DNA from 2 places in the Shewanella sp. ISTPL2 genome. Region 2 is predicted to be linked to the other one. Evidence: predicted binding sites of a transcription regulator. Region 2 holds the regulator's gene; the other holds the start of a gene.
The links. The regulator MetJ, encoded in region 2, represses methionine synthesis genes. The targets are predictions, from matches to a motif close to TAGACGTCTAGACGTCTA.

Region 1: serA (phosphoglycerate dehydrogenase) is a predicted target of MetJ. The motif match lies at 4,289-4,306, and genes of this name have one in related genera.

The regions. Positions count from the first base shown of each region.
Region 1 covers NZ_JAAPAV010000001.1:3,348,847-3,360,044, reverse strand. The annotation lists gene HUB64_RS14665 (curlin) at 461-880, shown strand; gene HUB64_RS14660 (curlin) at 895-2,400, shown strand; gene HUB64_RS14655 (LuxR C-terminal-related transcriptional regulator) at 2,572-3,237, opposite strand; gene HUB64_RS14650 (DUF2238 domain-containing protein) at 3,632-4,240, opposite strand; gene serA (phosphoglycerate dehydrogenase) at 4,395-5,624, shown strand; gene ygfZ (tRNA-modifying protein YgfZ) at 5,779-6,741, shown strand; gene HUB64_RS14635 (two-component system response regulator) at 6,830-7,846, opposite strand; gene HUB64_RS14630 (PAS domain S-box protein) at 7,895-11,198, opposite strand, start outside.
Region 2 covers NZ_JAAPAV010000001.1:956,617-967,814, reverse strand. The annotation lists gene metF (methylenetetrahydrofolate reductase) at 1-466, opposite strand, end outside; gene HUB64_RS04360 (bifunctional aspartate kinase/homoserine dehydrogenase II) at 684-3,077, opposite strand; gene metB (cystathionine gamma-synthase) at 3,089-4,252, opposite strand; gene metJ (met regulon transcriptional regulator MetJ) at 4,465-4,779, shown strand; gene HUB64_RS04345 (sulfite exporter TauE/SafE family protein) at 4,914-5,657, shown strand; gene nrfD (NrfD/PsrC family molybdoenzyme membrane anchor subunit) at 5,764-6,711, opposite strand; gene HUB64_RS04335 (4Fe-4S dicluster domain-containing protein) at 6,714-7,280, opposite strand; gene phsA (thiosulfate reductase PhsA) at 7,293-9,575, opposite strand; gene HUB64_RS04325 (pentapeptide repeat-containing protein) at 10,005-10,667, opposite strand; gene HUB64_RS04320 (SRPBCC family protein) at 10,772-11,198, opposite strand, start outside.

The sequences.
Region 1 (11,198 bases), 2.4 Mb from region 2:
TTGTTTAACCTAGAATTCATTACTGCAAGGACAAGAAGCCTCTTGTTGCACACAGGGTAAATGACATAGGTTGCTACAGTTAATTAAACTCCTCAGCAGTTTCTCGCTGGCACAAACGCATACTTTTTTATCAAGAAAATGCAAACGCGATAGTCGATGTATTTCCCTTCACTTGTTATTGCATTGTTTAAAAATCAAATACTCTCTTCACAACAAATACGACTTAACTACTAGGACAACTAGACTAGACCCCTTAAATAAAAACACGTCAATAAACATATAAAATCTATTTAATCAATACGATATAAATACAGCTATCATTTACCTTCCGTTAATCCTTTCTAGAATAAATACCCGTTTGGCCAATTGCGACATATTAACGGGACTCGTATCTTCAGGTCTGAATTTGGGATGCAAGTTGCTTTAAGCAGCCCAAGATATTTGATGCAAGGAGTCACCCGTGCCAAATACCTCTATACGCTTTTTGGTGCCGCTGATCTTGCTCTGTAGTTGTATGACTTCAGCACAAGAGCTGAATGTCAACGAGTTACCCGTAACCCTTCAGGCATTACTGGAACGTTCCGGTCGCGATAACCTTATCGAGCTGGTTCAACAAGGCACTGCCAACCAAGGATTACTGTTCCAGTCTGGCAGCGATAACAAGGCCGATGTAACACAAGTGGGCAATGATAACGATGCGCTAATCACACAGATTGGTTCAAACAATGAAGTCCAACTACTGCAAGTCGGCAGTCAAAATACGGCTTCAGTGACACAAATTGGCAATGACAATCTCGTGCAACTGAACCAACTAGGAAGCGGCAACTTTTCGATTCAACAGATTGCGGATGGTGCTGCAATCTCAATAACTCAATATTAAACAGGGAGCGTCACATGAAATCACAAGCTAAAAAATCACTTATTGCTTTGGCCATTGCAACAGGTTTAAGCGGTCAAGCTTTTGCTGCCAGTACAGTGAGCGAAATTAGCGTAGTACAGTCAGGCCAAGCCCAAGACACTTTAGTCTCACAAACGGGTGGCCTTAACGCTGCTGCGGTTGTGCAAACAGGTACAGATCAAACCGCAACTGTCATCCAAGACGGTGTGTGGCATGAAGCGGCTATTAATTCAACGGGTGATGATAACAAGGTCCAAATAACGCAACAAGTTGACTGGCATGTGGCAAGTGCAAATGTTGTAGGTGACAACAACAATGTAAATGTGTCGCAAGATGGTTTCTTTAACCAAAGCAGTAGCGATGTTACTGGCAACGATAACACGGTATTCGTTAACCAATTAGGCGAAGTCAACGAAAGCCAAGTTGAAATCTCTGGCGCTGAAAACAGCGTGTTTGTTGAGCAAGAAGGCGACGCAAACTTTGCAGTTTTTCGCGTTGAAGGCAGCAACAACGACGGTAAAATCACACAAATCGGTGACAACAACCAAGCAGGTTTAATCGCTCTCGACTTAACCGCTAACGTGGGTAACAACAACGACGTTTCTGTTAATCAAGCGGGTAACAATAACTTTGGCGCAGCGAAAGGTATTGCAGGTAATGACAACACAGTAGACATGGTCCAAAAAGGTGATAACCATGTTGGCTTCGTTTACGCACTGGCCGGCAGCGACAACGATATTTCAATGGATCAAAAAGGTAACGGCAACACGGCTTATCTTGCGATGACTACGGGTGATGACAACAGTGTCGATATTACCCAAAATGGCAGCGGCAACACTATCGGTGATACTTTAGTGGCAGATATCCAAGGTGATGATAACGATATTACTATCACTCAAAAAGGCGATGTCAACGGTGCGGAGTTCCAAGTATGGGGCGATAGCAACGATGTTGACTTGAAACAAAAAGGCGATGCGAACTTCGCGACCTTTGGTGCATACGGCACAGATAACGACTTCGATTTATCTTCTAAAGGCGATAACAATGAAATCATTGCCTTCGCTGATGGTGAAGATAACAGTATTGAAGTTAGCCAAGAAGGCGATGAGAACTTTGCTTATGTAGATGCCGTGGGTAGCGATAACGAAGTTGATGTTGAGCAAGATGGCGCTGAGAACGAAACATTGATTTCTGTTGCTGGCAACAACAATGCCGATGTCAGCGCACTTCAAAGTGGCGATCTTAACGTTATTGACCTGATTATTGAAGGTGATGAAAACACCGCGCAAATTACTCAATCAGGTAACGGTAACTGGGTAGGCGGCGATAGCGACACTTCATTTGCTTCAAATTCATTTGGCGTTAGCGGTGACAATAACAGCCTGTCAATCACTCAAACGGGTAATGACAACTTAGTGTTAGGTTCTCAAGCGGGCACTAACAACAGCATCAACGTGAACCAATCAGGCAATATGAACGTTGCCACTGTAGTGCAATACTAGTCAATACTGTTAAACCACCACAGCTAAACTCTTTGGTGGTTTATAAAAAGGGTGTTAAACAAAAAGCGGGAATGTTTAAATAAACATTCCCGCTTTTCTATGTTGATATGCAAGTAATCATTAACATTAACCACTCAAAGCGAAAAGCTAACGACCAATATCTTTAACTGACTAACTGCACAGCTCAAAGTGAGTTTGATAGGTTTGCGCCCAACGTAAAAGCTCAACCCGATTACGAGACTGTGTCTTGCGGAAAATAGAAGAAATATGTGCCTTCACTGTATGTTCGCTGATACATAACCTATGAGCGATTTCTTTATTTCTCGCACCACTCGATACGAATTGAATGATAGTGCGTTCACGGGATGTCAGCATCTGTAGCATAGCCACAGTATCAGAGGGCATTTCATTATTACCTTCTAACTTTTGTACGACACGGCGGAACATTTTGCTTAGCAAAGTTCTATCGTACCAAAGTTCCTCTGCCACCATTTTACGTAAACCCGTTAACATCAGATCCATACGTTGATCGGCAAATAAAATGCCTCGAATGCCGAGTAACATTGCAGATTCTTGGTCTAAGGAGTCTCGCTCAACTTGATACAGCGCCACAGGAAAATGTGACACTAATCGCGAAGCTAACAGAGGTATCCCTTTGTTATCTAATGCTGAACCTTTTTGTGTGATCAGATAAAAACTACGGCGACTCTTGTCTAAATCCAGTTCAGCCGCATGCTTTACTATACGCGTTTTCAAACCTATGGATTCAGCGAGTAACGCTAAATGACATGGCGCGGCCATTTGGTGTAAAAAAACCAATTCATTAATTGTGCTCAATGACTCTCCTCCCTGAAAAGTATTCTCTATTGCAAAATGGTATGTTTGACTCGTCTTTTTAGTTAGATTTTTCAACATTCCATTAACCTAGTTAATTCTGACTAGTTAACGATTGAAAAACATCACCCAAATGTACTATTCCCTGTTTAATGCTAGTAGGTTCGACTAACTCACCACAATAAAATGGAATAACAGTCAAAAATACCGTTTTACTTGGCCAACGCCCAGCACCTAATACTTTCCAACTATGACGTTATCAACCCAAAGTTGCAACACAAAGAAAACACAATAACAACACTAAAGTATGACAACTCAATGTCATCACACTCACACCATACATTTCAGGGAAGAAAGTCTTACAACTCAAACAGAGAGCATCACCCACTTTTAGCCGCTAAATCCTCTGCTTGAGTCTCGCGATTTGTTTATCTTGAAAACGAGACAGTAAAGCTAACGCGACAATTGCGCCAATGAGGGCAAGAAACATGTCGGATTGGGTATCCCATACATAGCCTTGAGTACCTAAAAAGGCTTCAGCCCCTTCGCCAGTCGCCACGGCAACCCACCATTCGATCAGTTCATAAAACGCCGAAAAAGCGAGCACAAAACAAGTGGCAAGAAACGCACACCAAGCCCCAGGTTTGACAGCTTGATTACGCAACATAATTTCACGGGCGAGCATGGCTGGGATAAAACCTTGCGCAAAATGACCCACTTTATCGTAATTATTACGTTCTGAACCCATCCAATCGGCAATCGTGTCGAATAACGGCACTTCAGCGTAAGTATAATGAGCACCTACAAACAACACACAGCAGTGTATTAAGACGAGAAAATACACTAGAGGTGTTAGTGGAAAACGTTTGCGAGTAAGGAATAAAATCGGTACAGCAATCAATGCAGGTAAGGCTTCGAGCCACCATGTGAAAGGATCTGCGGGTTTTATCGCCGACCACACCAAAACTGAGAGGTAAATACCGCACCATGCGATTTTGTTATTCAATGTTTCTTCCTCTTATGCGATATTGTTCTAAATTTAGAATATTAACTTTAGCCATCTAGCCCTCCACACTGAGCAAAAAAAGTGCTACTTTGGTGGGTGAAGGTTGTGAGCATATCATAAGAAACATTTCTATTAATTAGAGGGTACCCATATCATGGCGAAACATTCGCTGGACAAGGATAAGATCAAGATCCTGCTGTTGGAAGGCGTCCACCAATCTGCGGTCGATGTATTTGAACGTGCGGGATACACCAATATCGAATACCACAAAGCTTCCTTAAGCGATGAAGCCTTACTTGAGTCCATTAAAGATGCGCATTTTGTGGGACTTCGTTCGCGTACCCAATTAACTGCTGAGGTGCTGAAACGTGCCGAGAAGTTAATCGCGATTGGATGTTTCTGTATTGGAACCAACCAAGTTGACCTTGCCACCGCCGAATCCCTTGGTATCCCAGTATTTAACGCACCCTTCTCAAACACGCGCAGTGTTGCAGAACTCGTGATTGGCGAAATCATTATGTTGATGCGGGGTATCCCTGAACGCAACGCTATCGCTCACCGTGGCGGCTGGATGAAAACCGCAGCGGGCAGCTATGAAGTGCGTGGTAAAACCTTAGGTGTGATTGGTTACGGCCATATTGGTACTCAGCTTGGCATTCTGGCGGAAACCTTAGGTATGCGCGTCGTGTTCTTCGATATCGAAGACAAACTGCCACTAGGTAACGCACAACAAGTCCATTCGTTGGAACTCCTATTAGCACAAGCTGATGTAGTAAGCTTACATGTCCCTGAAACTCCACAAACAAAAGACATGATAGGCGCTGCCGAGTTTGCAGCAATGAAAAAGGGCAGCATCTTTATCAACGCATCACGCGGTACTGTAGTCGATATTGAAGCTTTAACCGTTGCGTTAAAAGAACGTCACCTCGCAGGTGCCGCAATCGATGTATTCCCCGTTGAACCACAATCGAATGACGATGAATTTATCAGTCCTCTACGCGGTTTAGACAATGTTCTCCTCACGCCGCACGTCGGCGGTAGCACGGCCGAAGCCCAAGAAAACATTGGTATTGAAGTCGCGGGTAAGCTCGCTAAATACTCAGACAACGGCTCAACCGTTTCTGCGGTTAACTTCCCTGAAGTGTCATTACCAACGCATAAAGGCACCTCGCGCTTGCTGCATATTCACCAAAACCGTCCGGGCGTGTTGATCAAGATCAACCAAGCCTTCTCGGAAAAAGGCATCAACATCGCCGCCCAATATTTGCAGACCACCGCAGAAATTGGTTATGTCGTGATGGAAGTCGACACAACTCAAGCGGAAGAAGCCTTAGTTGAACTCAAAGCCATTGAAGGTACATTGCGTACCCGCGTGCTGTTTTAAACTTTAAACTCCACTCGCTTTAAGCCTATCGACTAAAGCACACATAATAAGGCGCACAGATCATTCACAGATATGTGCGCCTTATGCTTTTGAGCCAACTGGAATTCCGTTACAATCTAGCCTCTCACATCGTCTTCATTTTCAGGATCTCGCTATGACTATTTCAGTTTCTACGCCCCATTGGGATCTGGACGCTACCTTGCCTCCACTTATGCTTGCCAACTTATCTCATTTGGGCCTCATCAAAGTCGTTGGAGAACAAGGCCGCAGTTTTATCCATGGCCAAGTGACCACAGACATCAGCTCATTGGCCACGGATCAATGGCGCTGGGGCGCCCATTGCGATCCTAAAGGTAAAATGCTGGCCAGTTTCAGAACCTTTGCCATTCAAGATGCACTCTTTATGTTGATGCCAAAGGATGCCATCGAAGTCGATTTACCCCAGTTACAAAAATATGCCGTGTTTAGTAAAGCCACCTTAAGCAATGCATCCGCAGAATGGACTCTGCTCGGCGTTGCTGGTGAACAGGCAAGCCAATTCGTGAACAAACATTTTGGTGACATTCAGCAAGAGCTCACACTCATTGAAAACGGTGCGATTTTAAAAGACACTGAACGTTTTATTTTAGTATTAACACCAGATGCCGCAGCAGCTTTAGTTGCGCAATCGGAACTGAGTGTATTTGACGCCAGTGCATGGCAAGCGTTAGAGATTGCAGCAGGTTACCCCAACCTTGCCGCCAGCCATGCCAGCCAGTACGTACCGCAGATGTGTAATCTACAAGCGGTTAACGGTATCAGCTTCAATAAGGGCTGTTACATGGGGCAAGAAACCATAGCGCGCATGAAATATCGCGGTGGTAATAAACGCGCCCTGTATATTTTGCGCGGTCACACCAATCTTCAAATCAACCTAGCATCAGGCCTCGAAATCGCGATGGAAGACAGTTTTCGCCGTGGCGGTCAAATCATTGAGTTTGTACAGCGTGGCAATCAAGTCTTGTTAACCGCCGTACTTCCTAATGACACGCCTAATGATACTCAGCTGCGTTTTGCCGACGATGAACAATCACATTTAACGATCCAAGCCCTGCCCTACTCATTAGATGAAGCGTAATACTTTGATTTAATATGATTAGTATAAAATATTGAAGCAGAATAAAGGCGCCAATGGCGCCTTTATCTTAGTCAATGCACTTCGAGCATCAATTTTCTAAATAAGTATCTCGAATAGCAATTGCTTCTGGCAGGATTTGCTTGAACTCCTCCACCAGCTTAGGATCGAAATGTTTTCCCGCTTGATTTTCAAATAACTCCATAGTTGCTTCAATCGTCCAAGCCTGCTTGTAAGGCCGTTGCGAAGTCAGCGCATCGAACACATCCGCAATCGCGGTGATACGCCCTTCAAGGGGAATTTCTTCGCCAACCAAGCCATTGGGGTAACCTGAACCATCCCACTTCTCATGGTGAGTTAAGGCGATACGACGGGCCATTTGCAATAACGGATCGCTATGTTCACCAATAATCTCTGCACCTATGGCAGCGTGCTGCTGCATAATTTCCCATTCCTGCGCATCAAGTTTCCCTGGCTTTTTCAGCACTGCATCGGGCGTACCAATTTTACCAATATCGTGCATAGGCGCCGCATTAAAAATCAAGTCACAAAAGGTCGTCGGTAAGCCGAGCTTTATCGCTAATATGCGGGCGTAATGGCTCATACGCACAACATGTAGACCCGTCTCGTTGTCCTTGTATTCAGCGGCACGGCCAAGACGACGGATAATCTCGAAACGGGTTTCTTCTAATTCGTGGGTACGAACTTTAACTTGTTGTTCGAGTAGACGTTTTTGATCATAAAGCGCAAGATGCGTTTTAACCCGCGCTTTAACGACAGGCGCACTTACGGGCTTAGTAATGTAATCCACCGCGCCCAATGCAAAACCTTGGGCTTCATCAGCAATTTCAGATAAGGCGGTCACGAAGATCACCGGAATATGGCTGGTCAGCGGCTCTTGCTTTAGCAGCTTGCAGACTTCATAGCCATTCATACCTGGCATCATGACATCGAGTAAAATCAAGTCAGGCCGCGATTTTGTCACTAACGCTAACGCCCTCGGGCCATCGATCGCCACTTTGACTTTGTAATCATCACCTAGAATACCAATCAAAATATCGATATTCTCAGGTGTGTCATCGACGACTAATATTGTTGCTTTTTCCATTAACAACTCCACTCAATGTCACACATTATAAATTCGCGCTACCGCTTTCTATCCTAACTGTGTAATCACATCGTCAATTAAGTCGATTGCCTCATCAAACTGATACTGGTTAATCATAGATAAAGCGGGGCTTAATGTTTGCCACATTGCACTGCTCACCTTCGGCTTTAACGCATCAATTTTTGCCACAGCACTGGCATCGGCTTCATCTAGATTCTGACGTAAGACCCGTAATGCGGCTCTCAAGTCCTCATCTGATAGCAAGTCCACCGCTTGAGGCTCGGCTTGATTCACTATCACAGGCTTAGCCTGTTCAATCGCATCGCAGATAGAGGCCACTAGCGGTTGAATTTGAACTAACTCATCTTCATAGGGCGCTTTCTCTGTTAAATGCAACTCAAGCAAACGCGCTAATTCCACCAATTTTGCCGAACTTAAATTACCCGCTAAGCCTTTAAGGGTGTGGGCGATACGCACGGCATCTTCGACTTGATTCGCCGCAATCGCTTTGCGAACCTGCTCCACGACATTACGTTGACTGCTCACGAAACGATCAAAGATTCTTTGATAAAGACGCGTCGAATGCTGTACCAGTTGCAAACCTCTATCGATATCCAACTCAGGGTGTTCTGGCCACTTGAGCAATACCGTTTTATCAGCGCCATTGCTGACTTCACCCTGTGCGCTGGACGAAGTTAACTGAGTTGAGGCTTCTGCCCTTATCGCTGCAGAAATTCCAGAAGAAGATCCGAGGTATTTCAATAGGGTTTGATAAAGCACATTCACTTCTATGGGCTTGGCAATATGGTCATTCATCCCAGCCCGAAGACACATATCTCTATCACCGGCCATCGCATTCGCAGTCATAGCAACGACAGGTAAATTTGCCAACTCAGGCCTTTTCCTTATCGCTTTAGTGGCTTGATAACCATCCATCACCGGCATTTGACAGTCCATTAACACTAGATCGAAATGCTGTTGGGATAGCTTATCTAAGGCAATTTGACCATTGGTCGCTATGGATAAAATAATCCCCACTTGCTCTAAAAACTCGCTGGCGACTTCGAGATTCATCTCGTTATCTTCCACTAATAAGATACGCTTCCCTTGAAGTGGCAATAATAACTGCGGCGCCAGCTCTTCAGTGCGGCGTCTCACTGGCAATATGCCTTCACGGCCAATCGCATTCATTATGCCATCGAGCATGCGTGAGGCGCTGATGGGCTTACTGATGTACCCCGCCAGTGCTAATTGCTCAATTTGAGTGATAAATTCATGATTCGCATGGGCGGATACCATCAAGATCTTAGGCTGAGACTTAGCCTGTAGTTGGATCTGACGGGCGGTTTCTAACCCGTCCATACTGGGCATTTTCCAATCGATTAATGCCACTTCATAGGTCTGCAGTAAACAGCGGCTTATTGCTTCTTCACCTGAACGAACCGTATCGACTCTAAAGCCCATACTTTCGAGCGTTGTACGCATTATGTCTCTGGCGGTCGCGTTATCATCTACCACCAGCACAGACATGCCCTCAAGCTCTTGCTCAAGCACTAATTTTTGGCCCTCGGAAATTTGTAACTTCACAGTGAAATAGAAGGTGCTGCCATGGCCAAATTGACTTTCGACACCAATATTGCCCCCCATGAGTTCAACGAGTTGCTTACAAATAGCCAAGCCTAAGCCTGTACCACCGTATTTACGGGTGGTTGAAGTATCCGCTTGGGTAAAAGATTTAAATAATTTTGCTTGCTGCTGCTCAGTTAAGCCTATGCCGCTGTCACGCACACTAAAACGCAGCACGACATCATCATCTTGCTGTTCAACAAGATTTAACGACAGTAATACTTCACCCCGCTCGGTGAACTTAATGGCGTTATTCATCAAGTTAATCAACACTTGACCTAAGCGTAGCGAATCACCATATAAATAACGCGGCACGTTAGGGGCGACTGCAAATAACAATTCAATCTGCTTGTGGGCGGCTTTCTCAGAGAACATATCGCTGAGATCTTCTAGCATAGTATCGAGCTGAAATGGCACTGAATCTATGTCGAGCTTACCCGCTTCGATCTTAGAGAAATCCAGAATGTCATTGATAATAGACAGTAAAGACTGCGATGCCCGCTCAATCTTCTCCACATAGTTTTTCTGTTTTTTATCTAATTCGGTCTGTAAGCACAGCTGGGACATGCCGATAATGGCATTCATTGGGGTGCGTATTTCGTGGGACATATTCGCCAAGAAGTCACCCTTGGCTTTACTGGCAGCATCGGCTTGCTCTTTGGCAAGTAACAGTTCATCAGAGAGCAATTTAAGCTCTGTCATATCGACCATACTGATCACAGCCGATTCAAATTGTCCTTGTGCATCTAACAGTGCCGACACATTGACCGTCATCCATAAAGGCGCACCAGAAGGACGAATAAAGCTTCTCTCGCCACGATAATGGTCAATTTTGCCACCGACCAATTCCTTAAATTGCGCCTTGGCGATATGCTTATCTTGCGCGCTAAGGACCTCAAAAATTGCGGTATTGCGTAAACTCTCCCGAGACCGCGCCATATCAGCACAGAATTGGTCATTACAATCTAAGATAACGCCTTTAACATCCACATTGACGATACCAATGGTCGCACCATCGAACAGTGCCTTAAAGTGCGCTTCACTGAGGGCTAACTCTTGTTCTATGCTCTTGCGTTGGGTAATGTCCATTACATACCCATTCCAAGTAATGGCGCCATCTTCTTCTACATGGCCGCTCGCACCCGCCTCCATCCAACGTATGCTGCCATTGGGATGGCGATAACGAAACTCGCGTATCCATTGCAGTCTGTCTTCACTCTGACCCGACAATGCCCGCACGACATCGGGCCTTTCTTCATCAAAAATCCGCTCAGCTATGATGTCAAAATTACTCATTAGATCATCGCGATGTAGCCCCAGCATTTTCATTGCCGCACCAGAGAGAAAGCTAAATCTGCGATCAATAGGCGAGTGCCACAACAATTGGTACACGGTACAAGGAATAGACTCTGTAATATTGGTCAATTGCAGGCGCGAAGCCTCCAACTGCCCTATAGCAAGCTTACTCTCTGTGATGTCATCAATACTGCCGTCGAACCAAAGTGGAACGCCCTCTTCGGTATAACTTGCCTTACCTTTCTCATGTACCCAGCGAATACTGCCATCGCGATGGCGAATACGATATTCCACTTCAAAGGTTTCTTGCTGCGCGAGCGCTCTATCAATATGCAAATGACATGTAGGCCTGTCCTCCTCTAAAATCAGCGAAGCAAAGGTACGTTGGCGATTTTCAATAAACTGACTCGCTGCATAACCCGTAATCTCA
Region 2 (11,198 bases):
GCACTTCTGGATAGGCCGCAACGGAAATATCAAAGTCAGCCACTGAGCGCAGTAAACGCACTAAATCGACCGCAAAACGAGTGGGCTTGGGGCTGCCCGCAGGTAAATCACCCCGCAGTGCCACTATGTCACGAATGCCCGACTTCCAGTAATGCTTAGCCAGTTCTAACAGCTCTTCATCGCTGGCATCCACTAAGGTTAAGTGCGGCGCGGCAACGAGGTCGGTTTCCTGTTGGATACGTTCAATCACGCCGTGAGTGCGATCGCGCACACCTGAGTTAGCACCGTAAGTCACAGACACAAACTTAGGATTCAGCGGCTCTAAACGACGGATAGAGTTCCACAGTATCTGTTCCATTTCGGGGGTCGATGGCGGGAAAAACTCAAAAGAAACATTAATATCGCCATTAAGCTCAGACAAGCTCTGGTTCAGCGATTGTGAATGTTGTGCGTGATGAAAAGCCATGTGTATTTCCTCAACCGCCCTTGGCGCTACTCTTTGCTAGTATGAATTCGTTCAAATGGACGTTTGGACGTCTATATGTCCATATACTAGAGAAACTGAGATGTAAGTCAAGCCCAAAAATACCCATAAACCGCATTTAATCTCGGTTAATTCAATAGATTTATTCTAGCCAATAAAAAAGGACTCGAATGAGTCCTTTAAGAAGCTTGATACCGCGTTATTCCTGCAGCAGATCGCGACAGATCTGGGTCAGATCCGACTGCACCGCCGCCGCGGTCACTTCGCGTCCTGCACCCGGTCCACGGATGATCAGCGGATTACCTTGGTAGAAGACACTGCGGATCACAAACACATTATCACCAGGGGTTAAGTTGGCGTAAGGGTGATGGGTATCAATCCACTGCAAACCCACCTCGGCCTTGAGCTCTGGGCCGCTGTTGTCTAAGGATGCCACATATCTGAGCACCTTATTTTGCTCCGCCGCCGCACCATACTGTTGCAGCAGATCGGCATCTAACTCGGCAATGCGGGTGAGAAATTGATCTAAGGGAATATCCGCCAAAGCGGCTGGTACGAGTGAGCGCAGCTCAATATCTTCAAGCTCGATTTCAAGGCCAATCTCACGGGCTAAGATAAGCAGTTTACGCTGCATATCACGGCCGGAGAGATCGTCGCGGGGATCGGGTTCAGTAATACCTAAGCCTCTGGCTTCAATCACTAATTCTGAAAATGGCTTACTAGTATCGTATTTCTCAAACAACCAACACAGGGTGCCGGAGAAAATCCCGCCCACCGCTTCAACGCTATCACCGCTGTTACGCAGATCATTTAGCGCATGTTGGATAGGTAAACCAGCGCCACAGCTGGCGTTATAGCGCCAAAACAAACGACGATTACCCAGTTGCTGCTTTAACTCTCGATAGAAAGGCAGTGGACCCGAGCCCGCAAGTTTATTCGCGCTCACCACATGGATGCCACGCTCGAACAGTTCTGGATATTGCAGCGTCAAACTGGCGCTGGCACTGATATCTAAGGCCACCAGCTCATCGCAATTAACTTGCTCTAATTGCTCGAATAAATGTTCATACTGCCAAGGCGTTGCTTCAGTATTAAACTCTGTTTGCCACGCGGCAAGATTAATCCCAGTTGATTTAATCAAGGCTTTACTCGAACTGACTAAACCGACTAACTCAACACTGGCTTCGAGTTCATGGTCCAATGATGGTGAAACCGACTTAAACAGATCGATCCAAGCCTCACCGATATTACCCACACCGAGCAGCAGGACACCAATGCGTTTACGCGGGCCAGCGCAGCGGCGGTGGACTTTTTGGGTTAACAGATTCACCTGTGACTGGGGCACTAACGTCACTAAACTTAAATCGCCACTGAACAAAGGTTTAGCATCACGGCTCAGTAAACGGGCAAAGCTACGACGATAATGTTCGGCGTCGGCACTCACTAATGCGACTAAACCAAAATCTGTGTTGATCTGCTGATCGCTGATCCCTAATGCTTCTGCCTCGGCATCGAGTAATCTTTGAACTTGTTTTTGATTCTCAGCGGTATAGGCAAGTTCAACCCTTTGATGGGCAGAGGTCCAATGGGCCAATGGCGTTAAACCCGCGGCAATCAATAAATCTAATAAACGAGTTAACTCCCCTGTGAGTTTAAAGCCGAACAGGACGACAGCATTGAGGTTAGTCACCACAGGCGCGCTCGCCGACGAACTGTGGGGCGCGATTAAGGTAAAGTCGGTGTGGGACGCATAACTTGAACGCACCGCTAAGCTCACTTCGGTATTGAATAACGGCTGCAAAGTGCGCGAATGCAATACTGGCGAGCCTAAACGCGCTAGGCGATCGGCTTCGGCAAGTGACATACTTTTCAGTAACTTGGCATCGTTGATTTTATTAGGATCGGCGTTGAACACCCCTTCCACATCGGTCCAAATGGTCACGCGCTCGATATCGGCGAGACTAGCAATCAGGCTGGCGCTAAAATCTGAACCATTACGACCAAGTAACAAGGTATCGCCACGCTCGTTAGCACAGATAAAACCTGTGATCACTAAGCGTTCATTGGGATGCGCGGCTAATAGGGCTTGTACTTTAGCGCGGGATTCTTGTACCCGAATTTGCGGCACAGCGGCTTCATCGGCCACTAAAATTGAACAGGCATCCACATGGCTTGCCGCCACGCCAGATTCGCGCAGTAGCGCCGCCATTAAACGTGCCGACCAACGTTCGCCAAAGCTCACCACATGGTTGATTTGGTATTCATTGCGCTCGTCTAAGGACAACAGGCTGATGAGTTGCGCTTTATCAGTGGCCAAACGCTCACGCAGATCGCGGGCTTGTTCATTCGACAACAACTGCTCAATCAACCCCTGTTGGTAACTGATCAGCACTTGTAATTCTTCTTGCCATAGCTGACCCGCATCACGCAGCGCTAATAATTTATACAGGAAATTCGTGCTTTTACCCGCCGCAGAGACCACCACGAGATCATCACTATGACCGTGGGTTAACAGGATATGGGCGACTCGGCGATAACAATCGGCATCCGCTAAACTGGAGCCACCAAATTTATGTAAGTGACAACGTGCCATCTATTATTCCTCTACTGACAAGCCGCAACGGCGGCTAATCCTGCTTGAATATCTGCAACTAAATCGGCGGCATCTTCAATACCCACCGATAGACGCAATAGGGTGTCCTTAATACCAGCCTCGAAGCGCGCTTGCGGCTCCATGGCTCTGTGGGTCATAGTGGCAGGCACTGCCACTAAACTTTCGACACCACCTAAACTTTCCGCCACGCTAAATAAGCTGAGTGCACCTAAAAAGGCCACCACTTCGGCCTCGCCGCCTTTGAGCTCAAAGCTCAGCATAGCGCCAAAGCCCTGTTGTTGCTTGGCCGCAATGGCGTGACCTGGGTGATCCGCAAGACCGGGGTAATAAACTTTGCTCACCACAGGGCTTTGCGTTAATACCTCAATAATACGCTGGGCATTGGTTTGATGCTCGCGAATACGCACAGCTAAGGTACGCAGGCCTCGCAGGGTCAGATAACTGTCGAAGGCCGACCCCGTTAAGCCTAGAGTGTTCGACCACCAATGTAAGCTTTCGCCGATTTGCGCGTCTTTGGCGACCACAGCGCCGCCGACCACATCGCTGTGACCATTGATATATTTAGTGGTGGAGTGGATAACGATATCCGCGCCTAACAATAGGGGTTGTTGCAATATCGGCGATAAAAAGGTGTTATCGACCACCACTAGCGCGCCGACCTCATGGCTCGCCTTAGCAATGGCTTCGATATCCACCACACGCAATAACGGGTTCGATGGGGTTTCGAGCCACACCATCTTAGGATTCTGCGCAATGGCGGCGGCTAACGCTTGGCTGTCGGTTTGGTCGACCACAATCAGCTTAAACTGGCCTTTCTTCGCCAAGTTGGTAAATAAACGGTAGGAACCACCATAGCAATCATGGGGCACAACTAATAAGTCATCGGGGCCGAGCAAAGTGGTCACTAAGGTGATGGCCGCCATGCCAGTGCAGGTCACTATGCCAGTGGCACCCTTTTCTAATTGCGCTAATGCTTCACCTAAAATGCAGCGCGTTGGGTTGCCTGAACGACTGTAATCGAATTCGCGGGGATTTTTATGACCATCGAAGGCGTAATTAGTCGACAAATAAATCGGTGGCACAACTGCGCCATATTGAGTATCGCTTTCGATACCCTGACGCACTGCCAGTGTGGCTAATTGACGCTCTGCCATGGGTGGACTCCTAAATTCGATAGACTGATAGAGATGTCTGGACGTCTAAATGTACCTAAGCCCAACGCCATCGTCAATAGGCGTTAAGACGTTTAGACGTCTGAACATAAAGAAATCTGTTTGCAATCACAAAGAAATAGTAGCAATAATTTGACTGTTCTTTGTAAGGGTTTAAAATCTGCCCCGAATTTAGCGTTATAACAGGTGAGTCAATGACTGAATGGAATGGGGAATACATCAGCCCCTATGCTGAACATGGCAAGAAGAATGAACAAGTAAAAAAAATTACTGTGTCTATTCCGCTCAAAGTGCTTAAGGTCCTCACGGACGAACGTACTCGTCGTCAGGTCAATAATTTGCGTCACGCCACCAACAGCGAGCTGTTGTGTGAGGCATTTTTGCACGCCTACACTGGCCAGCCATTGCCCAACGATGAAGATCTGTCAAAAGATAACCCAGACAGCATTCCCGCAGAAGCCAAGTTGTTGATGGATCAAATGGGAATCGAGTGGGAAGACATGGAATAGCGACTCGTCGCTTTCAAAGTCATATCACAGTGCTCATCAATAGGGATCGTTAACGATCCCTTTTTGTTTATACCCAAGCGACTTCAAACTTTAAATTTCACTATCTTGAGGTGGTTTGGGATATAGGAAATCCTATGTTTTCTATGATAGATCCACAGACACTCGCCTTAGCCTCGCTGGTCGTGTTTCTGGGCGCATTAACCCAAAGTCTGATTGGGTTTGGGCTTGCGGTTGTCGCCAGTCCTTTGCTGTATATCGTCGATCCACAACTTGTACCTGCGCCTGTTATTGCTATGGGTTTCTCCATCGCCCTGCTGACCTTAGTGCGTGAGCGCGGCCACTTAGAATTCAATGGCTTGCAATATGCGCTCCTAGGTCGCGTGCCCGGCGGTTTTATCGGCGCGAGTTTATTACTGTTTGCGCCTCAACCCATACTCGGTTTATCCATCGCCGCCATTGTGACTGTCGCAGTGATCCTCAGCCTGTATAAATTCAGCCTGCCAGTGAATAAGAAAACCCTCTTCGGTGCGGGCGTGGTTTCAGGGATCTTCGGCAATATCGCCGCGATTGGTGGCCCGCCGATGGCGATTTTGTTGGCAGGCAAAGATGCCTCGCAGTTTCGCGCTGCCCTGTCGGCCTTCTTCATTTTTAGCTCCATGATTGCATTGATCATTTTAGCGATCACTGGCTTATTAGAATTAAAACATCTGTGGCTGTCGTTGATGCTGCTCCCCTCAGTGATTTTAGGTTACTTAGTCGCAGGGCGATTAGTGGGCCGTGTCGATAAAGAGAAGACAAAGATGGCGACGTTAGTCCTGTGCAGTATCAGCGCCTTAGTGCTAACGGTGAAGTCAGTTATCGAACTCTTACCCCAATAAGCGTCCCGCTTGTACTGGCAAACCTTCTCAAAATTCAAACAATAAAAAAGCACTGACATTGCCAGTGCTTTTTCTTTATCTATCAATATGTAAAGTCAGCTTACACTCAGCTTAAATAGCTTTGCCCTGCGTACACAATAAAGTGTCTTAAGGCGAGTACGCCCGTTAAGCTCGCACAAGCCACCATGATCATCGCGCCCTTAGTGTGGCGAGTCGCGGCGGGTAGCAGCATAAACAGCAATGGAATACCAAAACCTATACCGACAACGCCTATCCAGAACACGCTTGCCCATAACCCAGACGTTAACGATGCTAAGGCCGCAGCCGCCGCGCCGCCCTTGAAGTACAAGGCGCAGAACAACATGAACAGGAACAGAATTTCAATCGCCATCACAGGCAATTCTAAACCGTGCATCTTCACTAAAGTTTTGTCGTGGCTGTCAGTCTTAAACATCAGCAACGCCAGTACCGCATTTGCCGCAGCGCCCGCCGATAGACCTGACACTAAAAACAGCGCAGGCAGTACCGCAGTGTTGAGCATAGGATAGGCATTCATCGCCGAAATTAAGAAGCCAGTGTAAGCCCCTACGCCAATAGCGAGGACAAACAACAATACTTCAATCAGCTTTCGAAATGGCATAAGTAACTTAGCGATAGGTGTTAGGAAACCCAAACCCCATTTTGGTAAGTCATCCCGCAGCACAATAATGGCGTATGCAAAGGCCAAGGGAGAATACGCCAGCAGCGCCAGCACCCCGATTGCCATCACAGACTGGAAGTTATAGTGAATTAAGATCAACCAAAAGTGGAATGGTTTGGTTAAGTCAAACACTAAACAAGCTAGACCTAAGCTAATTGCTACAGGCCCAATAATGGCTGCCGCCTTAAGAATGCTGCTTTCAGCTCCCGCGCTGAGTTCCTTATTCGCCCAGCGCAAACCAATGCCAATCAGTAAACTGCCCGCGGATAAACCCGCCATAAACAGGTAAACGGCGATGACCCAGTGCCAAGTGACAGGATCATATTGCGCCATGTCGCCCCAAGTATTGTTCATAATCAAATCCCCCCTCTTTTGGTAGGAACGCGATATACCCTAGGTTTTGTACCCAAATGGGTTTTATCTTGGTAAGTGATTTTAGTGTTGAGCATGATGGCCACTTCACTGCTTGGATCATTAGCATCACCAAACACTAAGGCATCGGTTGGACACACAGTCACGCACGCTGGCTCTTCACCCCGAGCTAAACGACTGTCTTTACAGAAGTTACACTTATCCGCCGCCTTGGTTTCTGGGTTCATAAAGCGCACTTTATAAGGGCACGCTGCCACACAGTACATACAGCCGACACACTTCTCGGTATGGATAGAGATAATGCCGTCTTCACCCACATAGGCCGCGCCTGTTGGGCACACCTTAACGCAGGGTGCATCTTCACATTGCTGGCAAGATACCCTGTGATATTTGAAATGCAGATTGGGCATCTCACCAAAGGGGCCTTCCACACGCACTTGCAGACGAGTTACGCCTTCGGGTACGCAATTTTCACTGCGACACGCCACGTTACAAGCTTGGCAGCCGATGCACTTATTCTCGTCGTGCACCATTACATATCGTTTATTCATTTAAGCCTCCGATTAGCGCTTTGCCAGCGTGACGCCCGTGGTGTGCACTGTCATGCCACACACAGGAGCAGTAACGTGCGGTAGTAAGTTACCGCAGTGGATACCTTTGCCCGTTGCTCTGACCAACTCTTTGTTTTTAGAACCAAAGCCCATGTAAGCAAACACAGTATCTTGGCGAATACCCGGCGTGACTAAGGCATGGCCTTCTTCTGTGCCTACACTGCTGGTGAGGCGGATTGGGTCGCCATTGCTGATCCCTAATTTGCCCGCAGTGACGGGGTGAACCCACACAGCGTTATCCGACATCAGGTTAGCGAGTATAGGTACATTGTGGGTTGCACCATTGGTGTGCACCGCCACTTTTCCTTGGATAAAGTACAGCTCATCTGCTTTTTTAAGATTCACTTCGCGGAACTTGATCACCCCACGGCCTGGTGCCATGGCTTCCACTTTCGCGGAAGTGAGTTCAATTTTGCCACTCGGGGTTTTAAAGGTCAGTGCGCTGGCGTAAGTGCCGTCTTCATCGGCAGGTCGCGCATTGGGGTATGCCTTAATAAACTCGGCAACCATCTTAGGCTCGCACAACATAATTGGCTTACCGAAGCTCACAAAACCTTCGTCTTTGATCCGGCGCAGCAGGTCAGTGTCGCGGTTCACCTGCAGCATTTGCAGGGTTTCCATGTTTTCCCATGGATAGAACTCGCCAAGGCCCATAGCCACACCCACATCCTTAAAGATCTGCCAAGAAGGCTTAGTATCACCTAAGGTTTCAACGACCCGTTGGCGCACATAATAGGCCGGATTTTTACCTGACTTATCAGCAATTTCTTCATCACGTTCAAGATAAGTCGACTCAGGTAAAATCACGTCAGCATAGGCGGCGGTTTCGCTGATATACACATCACACACGGCGATAAAGTCGAGCTTTTTCATCGCTTCAACAACGCGTGCTCTGTCTGTCATGGTTTGCATTGGGTTAGTGCGTGACATCACCCAGCCGTGTAACTGGTAGGGCACTGCGCTTAAGGTGGCATCGAGAATGGTTTGGTAAACGCCGCCCGATGTCCACATCATGGCGTACTGTTCTTCCACCTGATCGATACGTTTCGCTGCTGGTTTTGGCATGTCTTTCACGCCAGGTTTTGCCAATACAGGCGCAACCGCTTCACCGGCAAGCTTGTTGTAATCACCGGGTTTCTGGCCGATATAAATCCCGCCCTTACGCTCAATATTACCAATCAAGACGTTAGCGGCATAAAGGGCGCGGCGCATCTCAAACTCTTCGGTGGTAAAGGTAGCTCTGTGACCAAAATCGACCACAGCATGGGGCGCTTTAGCGGCATATTCGTGGGCGATACGACGGATGTCTTTGGCAGGCACATCGGAGATGGTTTCTGCCCATTCAGGGGTATAGGCTTTCACTTCGGCGGCAAAGGCTTCGAAGCCTTCCACATAACGCGCGACAAATGCCTTGTCGTAAAGATTATCTTCAATCAATACATGACATAACGCCAAGGCGACGGCAACGTCGGTTCCGGGACGAATGGCATACCATTCATCGGCTTTATCGGCCACGACGGAGAATCTTGGCTCGAACACCACCAGCTTGGCACCTTTGTCCATTTGCGCCGCCATCATGCCGCGGGTTTCGGACATATTGATGCCTTCGTACAGGTTATGGCCGAAGTTAATGATGTATTTAGAATTACTTAAATCACGTTTGACCTTAGTGCCAAAAATAGCCTTAGCGGCAATTTCATAACCACCTGGGCAAGTCGACGCGTGGGTAAAGGTATTTGGACTACCAAAGGCGGTCGCAAGGTGAAACAAATGCTTTTCTTGTGAGCCAGATTTTGACGAGAATGCCACGGCTTCTGGGCCATGTTCTTTTTTGATTTTATTGAGGTTTTCAGCAATTAATTTATAAGCTTCATCCCAACTGATCTCAGCCCATTTACCTTCGCCGCGCTCACCGACCCGCTTTAACGGTTTAACGATACGCTGTGGATCGTACAATAAACTATGGCCTGCGCCGCCACGGGCACACACTTTACCGCCAAAGGATTTAGCGGCCTTGTTGCCACTAATGAAGACGTTTTTGCCCTCAATCACCCGCGCCGAAATCGGGCAGCGAGTCGAACACATTTCACAAATACTGGCAATGTCTTTGCCCATGCCCTTTAGCTGCTTATTCTCTAATGCCGCTAAGCTGCCCGGCAGCAGGCTGGCCAACGCACACGTGGCGCTGCTCGCTCCTGCTCCCTTTAAAAAGGTTCGCCTATTAAGCTCAATCATGGTTACCTCCATCACGCTCATCCCACCCGTCAGTCGCCACATTGGACGCCATCGAGCAGAGGTTTGCTCACTGATTTGATTACTTTTTTAGTTATAAAGCGTTAAAACAGCGCCACCATATCTTCAAAATACACGGCATACGCTGAATACACTGCTCATCCACAGAGATTGTTATCCCGAAAGAGGTAGGTGGGTATTGTGGTAAACCACATGGGGAAGCTCGGTGTGATCTACCGCAACTAAAACCTAGGACTGACCTTGAAATACGTGAATAAGATCAATAGGTCCTAAAACACGAGCAGAAAAAAGCCGCCAGATGGGGTAAATGGCGGCTTAAAAAAAACAGATATCTCAGTAAATTGCGATAACACTCGTGGGATGAGCATCACTATGCTGAGTGAAAAGCTGAGTAAAAACCTACCACAATCCTTAATCCATTAATTCTATATCGAGGCAGTTGAGCAGCCGAATCGCTTCGTCGCGGCTAAACTTAGCGCCTTTGATTTTATTGTTAAAAATGTCGATATCGTAATTGGATGCCTCGCTGAAATCCGCCTCCAATAATTGAGTTCGGCCAAACAGACTATGACTAAAATCCGTGTAGGTGAAATTGGCTTGATTAAAACTGCCCTCGCGAAAATCGACATCGTGGGCCTTGCACTCTTCGATGATAATTTCATCGAGGGACAAACCTAAAAATGAGCAATCATTTAAGATGGATTGCTTAAAGGAAAATGGCGCGGCAAAGGATAAACGCGACCACGCGGCTCGGGTCCAATCGATACCGACTAACTTACATTCTTCAAACTCCACCCCGCTGAACTGACACTGGGGCACTTTCACTAAACTTAAGTTGCAACGCACAAAGCGGCAATCGATAAACTTGCACTTACGGAAAGTGCTCTCACTAAAATGGCAATCTTGAAAGCAGCAATCCTCAAACTCGATACCCTGTAGATCTTGGGCTAATTCCGACAAGCCATTGAACTGTTTTGATAAAAAACTATTGCCCTGCAAAACCGCGCTTTGCGCGAGTTGGGATGGCGCAAGCACTGATTGTTTAAGTACAGGCACTTCTTTCTGTGACGACATAACACCTCTAATCCTGCCCAATGCCCAGCAATAAAATATGCAGGGCAATTGGGCTAGATACTGCTTATTATTGACTCTCTGATACGAGGCTTGAGACTCACCGGCTAAATGCTCGCGACGAGTTCCTCAAGCTGATCGGTCGCCTTAGACCAACCCTGATGAAACCCCATATCCTCATGATTCTGCCTATCTTCGCTATTCCAATGCAGCACCCGCGCAGTGTACTTGGTCTTGCCGTCCACAGGTTCAAAAGTAATAGTTGCCGTCATAAAGGCTTTATCGGACGGCACCCAAGCCACAGTAAAGGCATCGGTAAATACGATGCGCTCATTCTCAACCACCTCGAGATACACGCCACGATTCGGGAAATCCTGTCCCTCAGGGCTACGCATCACGATCACATTTGAACCACCAGCACGCACATCTAAGCTCGCGCTAGCCACAGTCCACGGCCTTGGCGTAAACCAAATTTTGAGGAGTTCTGGCTCGGTCCACGCGCGGAACAGCTTTTCTGGCGGCGCATCGATAATC